Regions from separate parts of the Nonomuraea terrae genome, predicted to be linked through region 2. Evidence: riboswitches for the same ligand, from Rfam matches in the RefSeq annotation. Region 2 holds a riboswitch; each other region holds the start of a gene.
What was found. A riboswitch is a leader RNA that binds a small molecule or an ion and turns the genes downstream of it on or off. The one in region 2 is predicted to bind thiamine pyrophosphate.
Positions count from the first base shown of each region.

Region 1: linked by a shared signal. The riboswitch ahead of ACIBP6_RS39180 (TenA family protein) and the one ahead of thiC (phosphomethylpyrimidine synthase ThiC) in region 2 are both predicted to bind thiamine pyrophosphate.
Region 3: linked by a shared signal. The riboswitch ahead of ACIBP6_RS30245 (purine-cytosine permease family protein) and the one ahead of thiC (phosphomethylpyrimidine synthase ThiC) in region 2 are both predicted to bind thiamine pyrophosphate.

Region 1 is NZ_JBITLL010000008.1:189,691-195,368, forward strand. Features, by position in the region: gene ACIBP6_RS39165 (amino acid adenylation domain-containing protein) at 1-257, opposite strand, end outside; gene ACIBP6_RS39170 (fatty acid desaturase family protein) at 254-1,186, opposite strand; gene ACIBP6_RS39175 (pyridoxal-phosphate dependent enzyme) at 1,217-2,137, opposite strand; TPP riboswitch at 2,403-2,498, shown strand; gene ACIBP6_RS39180 (TenA family protein) at 2,486-3,160, shown strand; gene ACIBP6_RS39185 (carbon starvation CstA family protein) at 3,164-5,287, opposite strand; gene ACIBP6_RS39190 (hypothetical protein) at 5,284-5,634, opposite strand.
Region 2 is NZ_JBITLL010000007.1:411,605-417,282, forward strand. Features, by position in the region: gene ACIBP6_RS35955 (ArsR/SmtB family transcription factor) at 1-260, shown strand, start outside; gene ACIBP6_RS35960 (YbaK/prolyl-tRNA synthetase associated domain-containing protein) at 250-744, shown strand; gene ACIBP6_RS35965 (universal stress protein) at 734-1,564, opposite strand; gene ACIBP6_RS35970 (hypothetical protein) at 1,588-1,935, opposite strand; TPP riboswitch at 2,037-2,147, shown strand; gene thiC (phosphomethylpyrimidine synthase ThiC) at 2,140-3,693, shown strand; gene ACIBP6_RS35980 (SDR family oxidoreductase) at 3,789-4,640, opposite strand; gene ACIBP6_RS35985 (glycine betaine ABC transporter substrate-binding protein) at 4,680-5,636, opposite strand; gene ACIBP6_RS35990 (ABC transporter permease) at 5,633-5,678, opposite strand, start outside.
Region 3 is NZ_JBITLL010000006.1:205,907-211,584, forward strand. Features, by position in the region: gene ACIBP6_RS30240 (methylated-DNA--[protein]-cysteine S-methyltransferase) at 1-82, shown strand, start outside; gene ACIBP6_RS30245 (purine-cytosine permease family protein) at 68-1,405, opposite strand; TPP riboswitch at 1,396-1,510, opposite strand; gene ACIBP6_RS30250 (rhodanese-like domain-containing protein) at 1,630-1,953, opposite strand; gene ACIBP6_RS30255 (winged helix-turn-helix transcriptional regulator) at 1,950-2,339, opposite strand; gene ACIBP6_RS30260 (MFS transporter) at 2,453-3,859, shown strand; gene ACIBP6_RS30265 (Fpg/Nei family DNA glycosylase) at 3,865-4,743, opposite strand; gene ACIBP6_RS30270 (TenA family protein) at 4,762-5,370, opposite strand; gene ACIBP6_RS30275 (GOLPH3/VPS74 family protein) at 5,394-5,678, shown strand, end outside.

The sequences.
Region 1 (5,678 bases), on a different contig from region 2:
CGCGGCAGGCACAGCCCGACCAGGTCACCGGGCCCGACCCCGGCGGCCGCCAGCACGCCCGCCAGCCGGTCCACCTCCGCCACCAGCGCCGCGTACGAGGTCTGCCCCGTCGTGTCGATCAGAGCCGGGGCGCCGGGCGTTCGGTGTGCCTGCTCGGCGACGGCGGCGAGCACGTCGAAGGCCGGGGCCGCGTCCCGCGATCCCGTGGCGGAACCGTGGGACGCCTCCGCCGGGCCGGCGATGCGCATGTCGCTCATGCCTCACCTCTCCCGTGCGGCCGGCGAAGGGCCGCCCAGAGGGTGCGGTAGAAGTCCGCGTACGTACGCTCCACGTGGACGGCGTGGCGGCGGGTCTCCTCGTGACGGCCGGGCAGCAGGTTGATCGGCACGCTCATCGCGGCATGGTGCTCGATGTGCAGGTTGTTGCCGTTGGTGAACCAGGTGCTCAGCCGGCTCCCCCTGATCGACCGCGTGTTGCGCAGCACATCGGTGCTGTCGGTGTCGCAGAGGACGTGCTCGGGCAGCTCCACGAGGAAGTGCAGTGGCACCGCGAGCAGGAGGGGCAGCACCCACAGCCGGAGCGGGTACTGGCCGTACCCGGCCACGGCGACGCCGAGCGCGGCCAGGACGGCCCCGCCCAGGACCAGGTGGTCCACGACGATGCGGCGGCGCATGGCCGGGCTGACCGCGCCGAACCCGTACGTCCAGCGGCCCGTGGCGGCGAGCAGCACCTCCCACAGGACCGAGGCGAGCCGCCGGTAGTCGAGCAGCCCGCGTACCAGGTGTGACACGGTCAGCGGTGCCCGGGTGTCGAAGCCGAAGAACTCGGTGTCCTGGGGCGTGCCGAGATAACGGTGATGCTGCAGGTGACGCAGGCGGTAGTGGCTGTAGACCACCATCAGGGGCAGGCCCAGCGGGACGCCGGCCAGCCGGTGCGGCCAGGGCCTGCGGAACGCCGAGTGGTGCAGGCACTGGTGCTGCAACTCGACGGCGTGCGTGTACATCGCGGCGAGGATCACCACGCCCACGGCGACCAGGGGTAACTCCGGGCGCAGCGCGAGGACCACCCCCACGGCGGTCAGCACGGCCAGCGCGGCCAGCTTGGCGACGAAGACCCGCTGGTCGTCCCGGGTCACCTTGGTGCGCGCGAAGAGCAGCGCGGGGCCGCCTCCGGTCAGTGCGGTCATCGTTTCCCCGATCAGGTGCGGCAGGTACGGTCAGCGTCCGCTGAGCAGCACGACGTGGGTTCCGGACAGCGGGCCCGCCGCGCGGGCGCGCGCGAGCAGCCCGGCCAGGGCCGCCGCCCCGGCCGCGGTCGGGCTCGCACCGTACGGGGTGAGCGCGGCCCTGGCCTCGATCAACTGCTCGTCGTGGACCCCGAACACCGCGCCGCCGGTGTCGGCGATGGCCGCCATGGCCTCGGCGCCCTGCAGGGCGTGCCAGTTGACCAGCGGCTGGTTGTGGTCCGACGCCGTGACGGCGTCCGGCGGCAACATCCGGTACTCGCCGGGCCAGCTCGTCACCACCGGGTTGTTGCCCGCGGAACACACACCGTTGATCACGCTGGACCAGCCGAGTGCCCGCATCCGCCGGTGGACGGCGATCGTCGTGGTGCCGTTGCCCACCGGGACCCACAGCGCCGCGGGCGGCTCGCCGAGGGCCTCCCGCAGCGCGGGGACCACCACGCCGTGTCCCTCGAACACCGCGTCCGCGTACGGGCCGTCCACGTTGCCGTCGACCGCGCCCTCCTCCGCGGCCACCCGGCGGGACTCGTCCACGGCGTCCTCGTAGCTGCCGGGCACCAGATGCACGTGAGCCCCCGCGGCGCGCATCCACGCGCCACCGTCGCTCCAGCCCTCGGGCAGGACGATTGTGCAGGTCATGCCGGCAGCGCGGCACGCCATCGCCATCGCGCGGCCGTAGTTGCCGCACGTCGCGACCACCACATGGCGGTACCCGTCGGCGGCGGCGCGGGCCACCACGGCCCGCGCCGCGGGTTCCTTGTGGCTGCCGGAGGCGTACCGGGTCTCGTCCTTGATCAGGACGCGGGCTCCGGGGACGAGGTCCGCGGCGTCGATCAGCGGCGTGCCGTACGCGTCGATGGGCGCGCCGGCGGACGTCAGGGTTTCCGTGGACATGCGTCTCCTCGGACATGGTCGTGCAGAGGGAAGGAGGTCAGGGCCTGATCACCGACCGCGTCCTGATCCCGATCGGGATCGCACGGGGAGGAGGGCGCGTGACTGGGACGAACGTTACAAAGGGACATATCAGGCCGGGTTAACGGCAGCCGAAACCTGGATGTTGATCAAGGAGTAACTGCCTGATCTTGGAATGAATCGCCAGGTAACAACCCACATGAGGGCTGACGTACAAGATGTCCGGCTAATCCCGTGTTACAGTCGGCGCGTTGACGCGGGGTGCCCGGGCGTCCGGGCTGAGATCACACCCGTCGAACCTGCTCTAGTTCGCACTAGCGAAGGGACGTCATGTTCTGCGACGACATGTGGCAGCGCACGGCCGAGTTGATGAAGGCCATCCACGACCACCCGTTCAACGTCGCACTCGGCGACGGCACGCTCGAACCCGAGCGGTTCGCGTTCTACATCGTGCAGGACGGCCGCTATCTGGAGGCGTTCTCCAAGACGCTCGCCACGGCGTCGGCCCGCGCCGGCGACCCGGCGGAGGCCGCGTTCTACGCGCAGAGCGCGCACACCGCGCTGGCCGCCGAGCGCCTGCTGCACGCCGGCTACGTCGCCGACCTGGGCGCCGACGCCGAGGGCGTCGCCACGTCGCCGACGTGCCTGGCGTACGCGTCGTTCCTGCAGGCGACCGCGCTCACCGCGCCGTACCCGGTGATCGCGGCGGCGGTGCTGCCGTGCTTCTGGATCTATCAGGACGTCGGCACGGCGCTGCTCGGCAGGGCCGGCGACCTGGACGGCCACCCGTACGGGAAGTGGATCTCCACCTACTCCGACCCCGGCTTCGCGGCCTCCGTGGAGCAGGCCAAGGCCGTCGCCGACCGGCTCGCCGCCGCCGCCGGGCCGGACACCCGCGCGGCCATGGAGCGGGCGTACTGCCGGGCGGCGGCGTACGAGTGGATGTTCTGGGACAGCGCCTGGAGGCGCGAGACCTGGCCGACCGAGCGGTGGCTCGCGCCCTGACGCTCAGCTCCCCGCTGTGGCCCTGGCCATCGCCTCCCGTTCCTCGCGGGTGGGGATGAGGCCGGACGGCGCGAGGATCTTCGACTCCTGGAACGGCTCCTCCGTGCTCGGCAGCGGCTCCGGCGATCTGATCGCCTTCACCCACACCCGCATGGCGTCCACGATGACGACGATGATCAGAATGGCGAACAGGGCCGCCAGGATGCCGTCGACGGTCGAGTTGATCACGATCTGCCGCATCGCGTCCTCCGTCCGGGCGGGCGCGAGCAACTGGCCCTGGTCGAGCGCGGTCTGGTAGCGGTCGCGCTGGGCGAAGAAGCCGAGCCCCGGGTCGGGCGAGAAGATCTTCTGCCAGCTCGCCGTCAGCGTGACGGCGACGTCCCAGGCCAGGGGCACCGCCGTGACCCAGGCCCATTTCAGCCGCCCGCTCTTGATCAGCAGAGTGGTGGCGACGGTGAGCGCCACCGCGGCGAGCAGCTGGTTGGCGATGCCGAACAACGGGAACAGCTGGTTGATGCCGCCGAGCGGGTCGTTGACGCCCTGGTAGAGGAAGTAACCCCAGGCCGCCACGACGACGGCGCTGGAGATGTAGACGCTCGGCCACCAGCTCACCCGGCCCATCGGCTTCCACAGGTTGCCGATGGTGTCCTGGAGCATGAAGCGCCCGACGCGGGTGCCGGCGTCGACGGTGGTGAGGATGAACAGCGCCTCGAACATGATCGCGAAGTGGTACCAGAACGCCTGCAGCGCCTGGCCCCCGAGGAACCCGGAGAAGATCTGGGAGATGCCCACCGCCAGCGTCGGCGCGCCGCCCGTCCGGGCGATCAGCGTCTCCTCCTGTACGGCCGTCGCCGCCGCCTGCAGCTGCTCGGGCGTGATGATGAAGCCCATGTTCGTGACGGCCTCGGCGGCGCTCTGCACGGTGGTGCCGACGACGCCGGCCGGGGAGTTCATCGCGAAGTAGAGGCCGGGGGTGAGCACGCAGGCCGCCGTGATCGCCATGACGGCCACGAACGACTCCATGAGCATGGAGCCGTACCCGATCAGGCGGACCTGGCTCTCCTTCTGGATCATCTTGGGCGTCGTGCCGGACGAGATCAGCGAGTGGAACCCCGACAACGCGCCGCAGGCGATCGTGATGAACACGAACGGGAACAGCGACCCGGCGAAGACCGGCCCGTCGCCGGTGAAGGCGAAGTCGGTGAAGGCGGGGGTCTGCATGACCGGCATGGTGACCGCGATGCCGATCGCGATCAGCACGATCGTGCCGATCTTCATGAACGTCGACAGGTAGTCGCGCGGCGCGAGCAGCATCCAGACGGGCAGCACGGCGGCGACGAACCCGTACGCGATGAGCCACAGCGCGATGGCGGACGGGCTCAGCGTGAAGAACGGCGCCCAGCTCGACTCCTGCACCCAGCCGCCGGCCACGATCGCCAGCAGCAGCAGCGCGACGCCGATCACGCTGGCCTCGACGACCTTGCCGGGCCTGATCATCCGCAGGTAGAAGCCCATGAACAGGGCGATCGGGATGGTCATCGCGATCGAGAAGACACCCCACGGCGACTGCGCCAGCGCGTTCACCACGACCAGCGCCAGCACGGCCAGCAGGATGATCATGATGGCGAAGACCGCGATGAGCGCCGCCGCGCCGCCGACCGGGCCGATCTCCTCGCGGGCCATCTGCCCGAGGCTGCGCCCGTTGCGGCGCATCGAGAAGAACAGCACCACCATGTCCTGGACGGCCCCGGCGAAGATCACCCCCGCGATGATCCAGATGGTGCCGGGCAGGTAGCCCATCTGCGCCGCCAGCACGGGCCCGACCAGCGGCCCGGCCCCGGCGATCGCGGCGAAGTGGTGGCCGAACAGGATGCGGCGGTCGGTCGGCTGGTAGTCGACGCCGTTGTCGAGCCGTTCGGCCGGAGTGGCCCGGCGGTCATCGGCCCGCAGCACCTTCTTGACGATGAAGCGGGCGTAGAACCGGTAGGCGATGGCGTACGAGCCGAGCGCGGCGCACAGGAGCCACACCGCGTTGACGTTCTCTCCTCTGGACAGGGCGAGCATCGCCCACCCCACGCCGCCGACGATGGCGACCGCCGTCCAGATGAGGATGGAACGCAGCTTCAACGGTTACCTCCAGGTGAGGCGGGGCCATACAGGGGGCGGCCCAGGCAGCAGCGCAGTCCGGCGTCCGGCGGCAGATCGGAGGTGAAGCGCCGCCAGCGCCACAGCGGACGGCAGTCGATCGTGACGGGGAGCTCGGCGAGATGCACCCAGGCGAACGGATGGGCGTACACCAGATCGGTCGTCCCGAGGCGGCGCGAGCGCCGGGGCAACCGGGAGCGGCGCAACGGCCTGAGCGAGAACTCTCCCGCGTCCGCGCAGCAGAGGCCGGTCACGTGCCAGTCGAAGAACACCACTTCGTCGTCGCGCAGAGACTCGCGGGCGGCCGGCGTGAGTGAGATACGGGACATCTGTGGCTCCTGGAAACAGGCAGCTCAGAATTCACGTCGGCTTT
Region 2 (5,678 bases):
GGCTGCGGATCCTGGAATGGCTGCGCGACCCCGCGCGCCACTTCTCGCCGCAGCGCGAGGGCGACCTCGTGCGCGACGGCGTCTGCTCGCTGTTCATCGCCGAGAAGCTGGGCGTGAGCCAGCCGACCTGCGGCGAGCATCTCAAGGTGCTCGCGAAGGCGGGCCTGATCCGCGGCAGGAAGATCAAACAGTGGGTGTTCTACCGGCGCGACGAGGACCGGATCGCCGCGGTGAAGGAGATGCTGAGCAGTGACTGGTGAGCCGTACGCCGCCTACGAGCGGCTGATCGCCGACATGGACGCGGCAGGAGCGCGCTACCGGCTGATCGACCACGCTCCCGAGGGGCGTACGGACGAGGTCAGCGCGTTGCGCGGGCACGACGTGTCGCAGGCGGCCAAGTGCCTGATCGTGATGGTCAAGATCGGCAAGAAGCAGACGCGGCACGTGCTGGCCGTCGTGCCCGGCGACGCCCGGCTCGACCTGCAGGCCGTCAAGGAGCTGCTCGACGGCACGTACGTCGGCTTCGCCGGCAAGGACAAGGCCGAGGAGCTGGCGGGCAGCGTCAGCGGGACGGTGCTGCCGTTCAGCTACGACCCGCGGCTGGAGCTGGTCGCCGACCCGTCGCTGCTGGGGCAGCCCGAGCTGTACTTCAACGCCGCCCGCCTCGACCGCTCGGTGGCGCTGGCCACGGACGACTACGTACGGCTGGCCAAGCCGCGGATGGCGCCCATCGTCATGAACTAGTGCGGACCACGGCCAGGGGGCAGGGCGCGTGGTGCAGCAGGGCCTGGCTGATGGAGCCGAGCAGCATGCCCGCGAGCTGCCCGTGCCCGCGCGAGCCGACGACCAGCAGGTCCGCGCCCACCGCGGCCTCTTTCAGCACCTCCAGCGGGTGCCCGTGCACGACCTCGGGAACCACGTCGACCGCGGGGTGCCGGTCGCGGTGGCCGGTCAGCCGGTCTTTCAGCAGGTCCAGCGCGTCCTGTTCGCTGTCGCGGTCGGCAGGCTCGAAGCCGGTGGACCGGGGCCAGGCCCAGGCGTACACGACGCGCAGCCGGGCGCCCCGCAGCCCTGCTTCGCGGAAGGCGAACTCGATCGCGCGCTCGGCGCCGGGGGAGTTGTCGGTCCCGGCCACGATCTCGCCGCGTGAGACGGCCGGCTGGTGCTGGACGAGCACGACGTTCGTCCGGGCGTGCGTGGCGACCCCGTGCGCGGCCGAGCCGATGAGCAGCCCGCGTACGCCGCCGACGCCGCGGTTGCCGACGACCAGCAGCTCGGCCCGTTCCGACGCCTTGACCAGGGCCGATCGAGGGTCGCCGGGCAGCAGCACGCCTTCCACGCTGACCTGCGGCCACTCGCGGCGGGCGCGGTCCTGCGCCGCGGTCAGCACGGTGTGGGCGGAGTCGCGCATCCACCGGGCCACCTCGGCGTAGTGGAGGGCCTCCTGCTCGCACAACCACTTCGGCACGGCGTAGGCCACGGTGAGCGGCGCCCCCCGCAGCTTCGCCTCGGTGGCGGCCCAGCCGGCGGCGTCAAGGCCGGTACGGGAGCCGTCCACGCCCACGATGATCAACCGATGTCAGCTCCTCACGATCGCGTGTAGCACTCCACTTCGGCGCGGCGGAGGGACAATCCCTGCTCGGTGGACTCGCGCACGCACCGGCGCTCGGTCTTGCTGAGTTTGAGCTCGCCGCACACGGCCACGCCGGCGTACGCGCGGCAGTCGAGCTCCGTGTCCTCGTTGCCGACGCGGTACGTCCGTCTGACCTCCGCGCGGCACCTCGCGGGTCCGGTGTCCGCGTAGCGACACTGGGCGATCAGCGTGTCGTACTGTTCCTGGCTCACTTCGCGCTGGTCGCTACCGTCCCCAGCGGCTGCGGTGGCGCCGACCGCGGCCAGCACCACGAGTCCGGCGACAGCGACGATCTTCTTCATAGTCCCCCCGAAGTGGTCCGTACCGCCCAGGAGGGTCACCAAACATCAATTCACACAAACGCACCATGTTTCAGGCGATGCCGGGCGTGGGTACGATCACCGCCGTCCAACGCGGGAGCCCTGCACATCGGGCTGAGAGGACGGCTGAAAGCCGCCGACCGCCAGAACCTGCTCCGGGTAATGCCGGCGAAGGGAGTTTGCGCGATGACTGACGCGCACCAGCCCCGATTCTCCAAGATCTACACCGGTGACCTGCGCGTGCCGATGCGGCAGGTGCACCTGTCCAACGGATCGGCGGTGACGCTGTACGACACCTCGGGCCCGTACACCGACCCCTCGTACGAGCCTGACCTGCGGCGTGGTCTGCCGCGGCTGCGCGAGCCCTGGGTTGCCGAGCGCCGCGAGAAGGGAGAGCCGGTCACCCAGGTCGGCTGCGCCCGGCGCGGGATCGTGACCAAGGAGATGGAGTTCATCGCCGTGCGCGAGGGGGTCACCCCCGAATTCGTCCGGCAGGAGGTGGCGGCCGGACGGGCCATCATCCCCGCGAACGTCAACCACCCCGAGTCCGAGCCGATGATCATCGGCAGGAACTTCCTCGTCAAGATCAACGCCAACATCGGCAACTCCGCCGTGACCTCCTCCATCGAGGAGGAGGTCGAGAAGATGACCTGGGCCACCCGGTGGGGCGCCGACACGATCATGGACCTGTCCACCGGCGACGACATCCACGAGACGCGCGAGTGGATCCTGCGCAACTCGCCGGTGCCGGTCGGGACCGTGCCGATCTACCAGGCACTGGAGAAGGTCAAGGGGCGCCCCGAGGCGCTGTCGTGGGAGGTCTACCGCGACACCCTGATCGAGCAGTGCGAGCAGGGCGTCGACTACGTGACCGTGCACGCGGGCGTGCGGCTGTCGTACGTGCCGCTGACCGCCGGCCGCAAGACCGGCATCGTCTCGCGCGGGGGCTCGATCATGGCCGCCTGGTGCCTGGCGCACCACCGCGAGAGCTTCCTGTACGAGAACTTCGCCGAGATGTGCGAGATCCTGGCCCGCTACGACGTGTCGTTCTCGCTCGGTGACGGCCTGCGCCCCGGCTCGATCGCGGACGCGAACGACGAGGCCCAGTTCGCCGAGCTGCGCACGCTCGGGGAGCTGACCACGATCGCGCGAGAGTACGACGTGCAGGTCATGATCGAGGGCCCGGGCCACGTGCCCATGCACAAGATCAAGGAGAACGTCGAGCTGCAGCAGGAGCTCTGCGACGACGCGCCGTTCTACACGCTCGGCCCGCTCGTGACCGACATCGCCCCTGGCTACGACCACATCACCTCGGGCATCGGGGCCGCCATGATCGGCTGGTTCGGCACCGCGATGCTCTGTTACGTCACCCCGAAGGAGCATCTCGGCCTGCCGGACAAGGACGACGTCAAGACCGGCGTGATCACGTACAAGATCGCCGCCCACGCCGCGGACCTGGCCAAGGGGCATCCGCAGGCCCAGGCGTGGGACGACGCGCTGTCGGACGCGCGGTTCGAGTTCCGCTGGGAGGACCAGTTCGACCTGTCGCTCGACCCTGACACGGCCCGGTCCTTCCACGACGAGACGCTGCCCGCCGCGCCGGCCAAGACGGCCCACTTCTGCTCGATGTGCGGCCCGAAGTTCTGCTCGATGCGCATCAGCCACGAGATCCGCGAGCAGGGGTACGCCGAGAAGGCCGCCGAGTTCCGCCGCCTCGGCGGCGAGATCTACGTCGACTAGCCGGTGAATGAGGAGGCCGGCGGCGGCGCCGGCCTCCTTGCCCACGATCGGGGAACGGCCACCACGCCGGAAACCTGACCGGTGGCCGCCTCCGCTCATCCAGGCAGCGTCTCGCCGCCGATCGGGGCGAGGACCTCGCCCGTGTAGTACGACGACATCAGCCCGGAGGCGAAGAAGACGTACGAAGGGGCGATCTCGTCCGGGTCGGCGGCCCGCTGCATCGGCACCTGCTGACCGAATTTGCCCACCTTCTCCTCGGGCATGGTCGCCGGGATCAGCGGCGTCCACACCGGGCCCGGTGCCACGGCGTTGACCCGGATGCCGCGTTCGACCAGGTTCTGCGCCATGGAGTAGGTGAAGGCGTTGATGGCGCCCTTCGTGGCGGCGTAGTCGATGAGCGACTTGTTGCCGCGCAGGCCGTTGATCGAGGAGGTGTTGATGATCGCGCCGCCCTCCCGCAGGTGGGGCAGGGCGGCCTTGGTCACGCGGAAGTAGCTGTGGATGTTGACCGCGAACGTGTGCTCCCACTGCTCGTCGGTCAGCTCCTCCAGGCCGCTCACCGGCGCCTGGTACGCCACGTTGTTGACCAGGACGTCCAGGCCGCCCAGCTCGGAGACGGCCTGCTCGACGACCGAGGCGCAGTGGGCGCGGTCGCCCAGGTCGCCGGGCAGCGGCACGCAGCGCCGGCCGGTGGCCTCGACCAGCTTGCGGGTGTGCGCGGCGTCCTCGTGCTCGTTCAGGTACGCGATCGCGACGTCGGCCCCCTCCTTGGCGAAGGCCACGGCGACCGCCCTGCCGATGCCCGAGTCGCCGCCGGTGATCAGGCACTTCTTGTCCTGCAGCAGGCCCCTGCCCTGGTAGCCGCGCATCTCGTCGCGCGGCTCGGGGGCCATTTCGCCGGTCTGACCCGGGTACGGCTGCTTCTGTGGTGGTGGTGTTTCCGACATATCAGGCGGCCTGCCCGTGGCCCGGTATGGCTAACGCCATCACCGGACGAAACCCTCGGCTCTGAGCCAGTCGCGGGCGACCAGGGCGGGCACGTCGCCGTCCACGTCCACCTGGGCGTTGAGGTCGCGCATCACCTTGTCGGTCAGCTTGGCGCTGATGGGCGCGAAGATCCGGGCGATCTCCGGGTGGGCGTCGGCGAGCTCGCGCCGCATGGTCACCGACGCGTTGTAGAGGGGGAAGAACTTCTTGTCGTCCTGCAGGAGCGTCAGGTCGAGCGCCTCGACCCGGCCGTCCGTCGTGGTCACCATGCCGAGAGCGCACCTGTCGCTCGCGACGGAGTCGTAGAGCACACCGACCGACACCCGGCGCACGCCCTGTCCGGGGATGTCGGTGCCGTAGCGCAGGCCGTAGGCCCTGAGCATGCCGAGGAAACCGTCGTCCCTGCCGAAGGTCTCGTGGTCGACGCAGAACGTACGCTGCCGCACCGGGATCTTCCTGATGTCGGAGATCGTCCGCAGGCCCCACCGCTGGGCGGTGGCCTTGGTGACGCCGACGGCGTAGGTGTTGTTCAGCGGTGCGGGCGGCAGCCAGACGATGCCGTTGCGGCGCAGGTCCAGGTCGCGCACGGCCACGTACTGCCGCCACGGGTCGGGGATCGGCCGGCGCCGGCCGAGGTAGGTGATCCAGCCGGTGCCGGTGTACTCCCACATCAGGTCGGCGTCGCCCCGGGTCAGGGAGGCGCGGGCGTTCACGCTGCCCTGGACGTTGGTCTGGTCCACCACGTCGGCGCCCGCGGCGGACAGCGCCAGCACCGCGATCTTGCCGAGCACGAGCTGCTCGGTGAACTCCTTGGACGTCACCCGCACGGTCGTGCCCTCCAGGGAGGCCACCGGCCGGATGCCGGCCGGCTCGACCGGCGGGACGAACGACCCTGCCCGCTCCAGCCCGCACCCCGCCAGGACCAGCACGAGCAGCAGCGCCACGAGCGCTCTCACGACAGGCCCTTCGGCGAGAGCAGACGCTGCGCGAGCCCGCCC
Region 3 (5,678 bases), on a different contig from region 2:
CTCGCTCGGCGACTACGCCGGAGGCGCGGCCGCCAAGCAGCACCTCCTCAACGTCGAGCGGCGCGTCTCAGCGGGCAGCTGAGCGGCGCTGCCGCACCAGGCCGATCACGGCGGTCACGAGTGCCGCGACGACCGCGCCGCCGAGGGCGCCGTTCATCCACGGCTCGCGGGTGAAGCCGATGGCATCGCGCAGGCCCGCCCAGATCTGGTCCCACCCGGCGACGGTCGGGGTGGAGGTGGTCAGCCAGTACGCGACGAAGCCGAGCGCCCACGGCACCAGCATCGACCAGCGCGAAGGCGCGTCCTCGGCGGTGTTCCACGAGCGGGAGCCGCCGAAGAGGAAGTACTCGACGGCGAGCACCGCGAACATCGGCACGAACACCGCCCCGATCACGCCCAGGAACGCGCCGTAGGAGTTGACGTCCACCACCAGGGCGATGCCGACGGTCAGCACGCCGATGGCGACGGAGAAGACGCGCCGGTCCACGCGCGGCATGAGGTTCTGCAGCGACATGGTGGTGGAGTAGACGTTGGCGAACGACTGGTCGGTCTCGCGCAGCGTCAGGACGGCGAAGAACAGCACGCCCAGCGGCACCGCGACGAACGTGCCGAACACCGACGTCGAGTCGGCCGCCACCGCCTCGGCTCCCGCGATCGCGACCGCGTACACGCCGAGGCCGAGGCAGGCCACCTGGGCCAGCGTGTAGCCCCCGACCACGCCGGTGAACGCGGCCTTGCTCGACCGCGAGTGCCGGGCGAAGTCGGCGGCCATCGGCACCCACGACACCGACAGCGCGATCACGTAGTCGACCGCCGGCGCGAACGCCTCCCACGAGCCGCCCGTGTACGGGGGCGCGTCGGAGATCATGTGCCAGGCGAACCAGAGCATCGAGATGATCACCCCGATGGTGACGTACCGGCGCAGCACCCGGATCGCGCCGAGCGGCCAGATCGTCAGCGCGGTGGTCAGCACACCCGCCACGATCACCCACGCCTCGTACGGGATCCCGCCGAACATCGCGTTGGCCGCCTTGGCGATCACCCACAGCTCGAAGGCGCCCCAGCCGAGCATCTGCACGATGTTCAGCACCGTGGGGACGTACGACATCCTGGCCCCGAACAGCCCGCGCAGCAGCACCATCGCGGGCTGTCCCGTCCGGGTGCCCGGGATGGCCGACAGGCCGACCATGGCGGTGCCGATCAGGCTGCCGATCACGGTGGCGAGGAGCGCCGCGCCCAGCGAGAGCGGGACGCCGTCGAGGGGGTCGATCAGGAACAGCGCCCCGGAGAAGCCGAGCAGGCTGACCCCCAGGTTGGCCCAGAGCGCACCCTGGTCGAGCACGCCCAGCGTCTTCGGCGGCCGTCCTTCGAGGGTCAGGGGGACTTCTTCGACGCCGTGCGTCATCGCACACTCCCTACGCCGGCATTACCCGGACAGGTTCGTGCGGTCGGCGACAGCGCTCAGTCGCCCTCTCAGCCTGGTAAGCCCCAAGCTCCCGCGTTGACAGGTATGGCAAAGCCAGGATCAACCCGGCTTTACGCCCCCATGATGCCCTAACCCTTCACCAGACCGCCAGACCGCCCCTCGACGGAGCGGGCCAGGGTCAGCGCGGCGCCCCTCTCCCGGGCTCAGGCGACGAACGGCGGCTGGCCGGTCTCGCTCTCCATCGGACGGCTCGCCGCCTCCCACGACTGCATGCCGCCCGCCACGTTGACCGCGTCGCGGCCGAGCTGGTTGAGCCACGCCGCCACCTGCATCGACCGGCCACCCACCCGGCAGACGACGTAGACCGTGCGGTCGGCGGGGACCTCGTCGAGGCGGCCCTGGATCTGCGTCATCGGGATGTGGACGGCCTGCGGCGCGTGCCCTGCCAGCCATTCTTCCTGCTCACGGACGTCGAGCAGGTAGGCGTCGTCGGGGAGGGCGTTGGCCTCGATCTCGGGAACGGTCATGTCTCCATCATCTCGCGCCGCGCGTCGTAGTCGGCACGCGCCGCCGCGATCTCCCCCCGGTGCTCCTCCGTCCAGGTGACCAGCGCCTTGATGGTCTGGTGCAACGTACGGCCGAGCGGCGTCAGCGCGTAGTCGACCCGTGGCGGCACCACGGGGTGGACCGTGCGGGTGACCAGGCCGTCGCGTTCGAGCTGGCGCAGGGTGACGCTGAGCATGCGCTGGCTGACGCCGTCGATCTCGCGGCGGAGCTGGGTGAAGCGCAGGCTCTGGCAGTCGAGCAGGGCGATGACCAGCAGCGACCACTTGTCGGCGATGCGGTCGAGGATCTGCCGGACCTCGCAGTCCTCCCGGGTGTCCCACTGACGGGCGTCGTAGTCGTCGTCCACGGTGCTTTCGCAGTAACTGAGTGACCTTAAAGTGCCGTCTTCCACGACATTTCATACTGGCCCATGATGTGGACGGTTACAAGAGATAACCGACCTGCCGAAAGGTAACCGTGATGCCAGTTTCTGCCCGTTCTTGGGGCGTACTCGCTGTTCTGTGCGGAGCCATCTTCCTTGAGGGCATCGACGTGGCCATGCTGAACGTCGCCCTCCCCTCCATCCGGGCCGACCTGGGGCTGTCCACCGGCATGCTGAGCGGCGTCGTGAGCGCGTACGTGCTCGGCTACGGCGGGTTCATGCTGCTCGGCGGCCGGGCGGCCGACCTGCTGGGCAGGCGGCGGATGTTCCTGCTCTGGCTGGTGGTCTTCCTCGTCTTCTCCGGGCTCGGCGGCTTCGCGGACGAAGGGTGGGTGCTGCTCGTGGCGCGGTTCGTCACGGGGGTCGCCGCCGCGTTCATGACGCCGGCCGGCCTGTCGCTGATCACCACGACCTTTCCCGAGGGCCCGGTGCGCAACCGGGCGCTGCTGATCTACGCGGGGACGGCCGCGGGCGGGTTCGCGCTCGGCCTGGTGATCGGCGGCCTGCTGACGGCGTTCGGCTGGCGCTGGGTGTTCTTCGCGCCGGTGCTGATGTCGGCGGTGATCCTGGCCGCCGCCATCCCGTTGCTGAGGAAGCCGGACGGCGAACGGCCCGCCGCGGGCGGGTTCGACCTGACGGGCGCGGTCCTCGTCACGACCGCGATGATGCTGCTGGTCTACGGCGTCGTACGCCTGGAGCACCCGGCCGACGGGTGGCCGCTCACCGTCGCCGCCTTCGCGGGCGGGCTGGCGCTGCTGGCGGCGTTCGTCGCCGTGGAACGCCGCGCCGCCCATCCGCTGGTGCGCCTGGGCATCTTCAGGTCGAAGGCGCTGGTCCGGGCCAACGTGACGGCCGCCCTGCTCACGGCCTCGTTCTTCGGCTTCCAGTTCCTGGTCACGCTCTATTTGCAGGAGTTGCGCGGCTGGTCCACCATCCAGACCGGCCTGGCGATGCTGGCCGCCGCCGCCGACGTGGTGCTCGCCCCCATCCTGACCCCGTGGCTGGTCAACCGGTACGGCAACGCCAAGGTCGTGTTCGCCGGCCTGCTGTCGGGCCTGCTGGCCTACGCGCTCTTCCTCGGCGTCGGCCTGGACTGGGTGTACGCCGCCATGCTGCCGTCGATGCTGCTGATCGGCCTGATGTTCGCCTTCGTCTACGGCCCGCTCACCATCGTGGCCACCGACGGCATCGCCGAGCACGAGCAGGGCCTGGCCGGCGGTCTGATCAACTCCTCGTTCCAGTTCGGCGCGGCGCTCGGGCTGTCGGCGGTGACGGCGGTGAACGTGGCCGCCCTGGGCGCGGCGACGGGCGCCGAGGCCGGGCTCGCCGCCATGCGGGCCGCTCTGGTGGTGCCGGTGACGGCCACACTGCTGGCCGCCGTCATCGCCGCCGTCGGCCTGCGCGCGCGGGCGCGCGCCGCGGAGCCGGTGCCCGTACGGGCCTGACGACGCTACTTGAGCAGCCGGGACAGGCGGCGGTCGGCCAGCGGCTTGCCGCCCGTCTGGCAGGTGGGGCAGTACTGCAGCGAGGAGTCGGCGAACGAGACCTCGCGGATCGTGTCGCCGCAGACGTCGCACGGCTGGCCCGTGCGGTTGTGGACGCGCAGGCCCGACTTCTTCTCGGCCTTCAGATCCTTGGCCGCGAGACCCTGGGCGCGCTCGACCGCGTCGCGCAGGGTGGTCACGATGGCCTCGTGCAGGTCGGCGATCTGCGCGTCGGTCAGCGTCGCGGCGATCTTGAACGGCGACATCTTCGCGGCGTGCAGCACCTCGTCGGAGTAGGCGTTGCCGATGCCCGCGATGATCTTCTGGTCGCGCAGCAGGCCCTTGATCTGGGTGCGGTTGCCGCCGACGATGCGCTTGAGCGCCTCGACGGTGAAGGACTCGTCGAAGGGGTCGGGGCCGAGGGCGGCGACGCCTGGCACATCATCCGGATTTTTCGTGACATAGACGGCGAGACGCTTCTGCGTCCCCGCCTCCGTCAGCTCGAACCCCGGCGCGAGCCCCTCCTCGTCGGGCGCCAGCCGTACGCGCACCGCCAGCGGGCCCTTGCCCGGGCGGACGGGCTTGGCGCCCGAGAGGTCGTCGCGCCAGCGCAGCCACCCCGCCCGGGCCAGGTGGATGACCAGGTGGAGACCGTCGCAGTCGAGGTCGAGGAACTTGCCGTGCCGCGTCACACCGGTGATCGTCAGCCCGCCGAGCGCGGTCACCGGCGGGTCGAACGTCTTGAGCGCCTGGATCGCGACCACGTCGACGCCCAGGACCGTGCGGCCCACGGCCCGCTCACGCAGGAAGTGGGTGAGCGACTCCACTTCGGGAAGTTCCGGCATGTCCCCAGAGTACGACCGTTACCGGGGCACGTCCCAGAACGCGAGCTCGTGCGCCATCCCCTCCGTGAACAGTGCCTCCGCCCGCTGCGGGTCGGGATCGGCCTCGTCGATCATCTGCCCGATCCGCGCCGCCAGCGCCGCGAACCCCGGGTCGGCGTACGTGTCCACCCAGGCGCGGTAGCGCGGCTCGGCGGGCGGGTTCTCCGCCAGGATCCGCCCCAGGTTCGAATATCCCCACATGCACGGATACAGCGCCGCGAGCCCCTCTCCGTACGACGCCGCCGACTCCAGCAGGAACCCCGTGTACGCCGCGCACGCCGGCCCCTTCACCGCGCCCTCCAGGTCGGCCCCGAACTCGGCCGACATGCTCCGGTGCAGGCTGAGCTCGTCGTGGTACGTCGAGTGCGCCAGGTCCACCAGGTCGCCCAGGTGCGCGTCCGGCGCCTGCCAGGCCAGCCGCGCGAACACCCGCACGTAGTCCAGCAGGAACAGGTAGTCCTGCTCCAGCCACGACCGGAACACCGGCTCGGCCAGGTCGCCGCGGGCGATCCCGGCGACCGTCGGGTGGTCGAGCTGGGCCTGGAGCAGCGGGCGCCCGATCGCGTGCAACTTCTCCGAAATGGTCATGCCTGGGAGGTTAATGTCGAAGCATGATGGTGACGATCGCGGAAGAGCTCCTCCTGCTCGCCCTCAGCGAGGACAAGGGCAAACCCCTCGTGAGCACGGCGCAGCTCGACCCGGCCCTCGCCGGCGCGCTGCTCGCCGAGCTGGCCGTCCGGGACCGGGTGGAGCTGTCGAACAAGAAGGTGACGGTGAAAGACCCGTCCCCGGTAGGCGACGACGAGCTCGACGCCGTGCTGTCCCGCATCGTCGCGCAGGAGAAGGAGAAGAGCCCGGTCTGGTGGGTGCAGAAGCTGCAGGCGGGCAAACAGCGC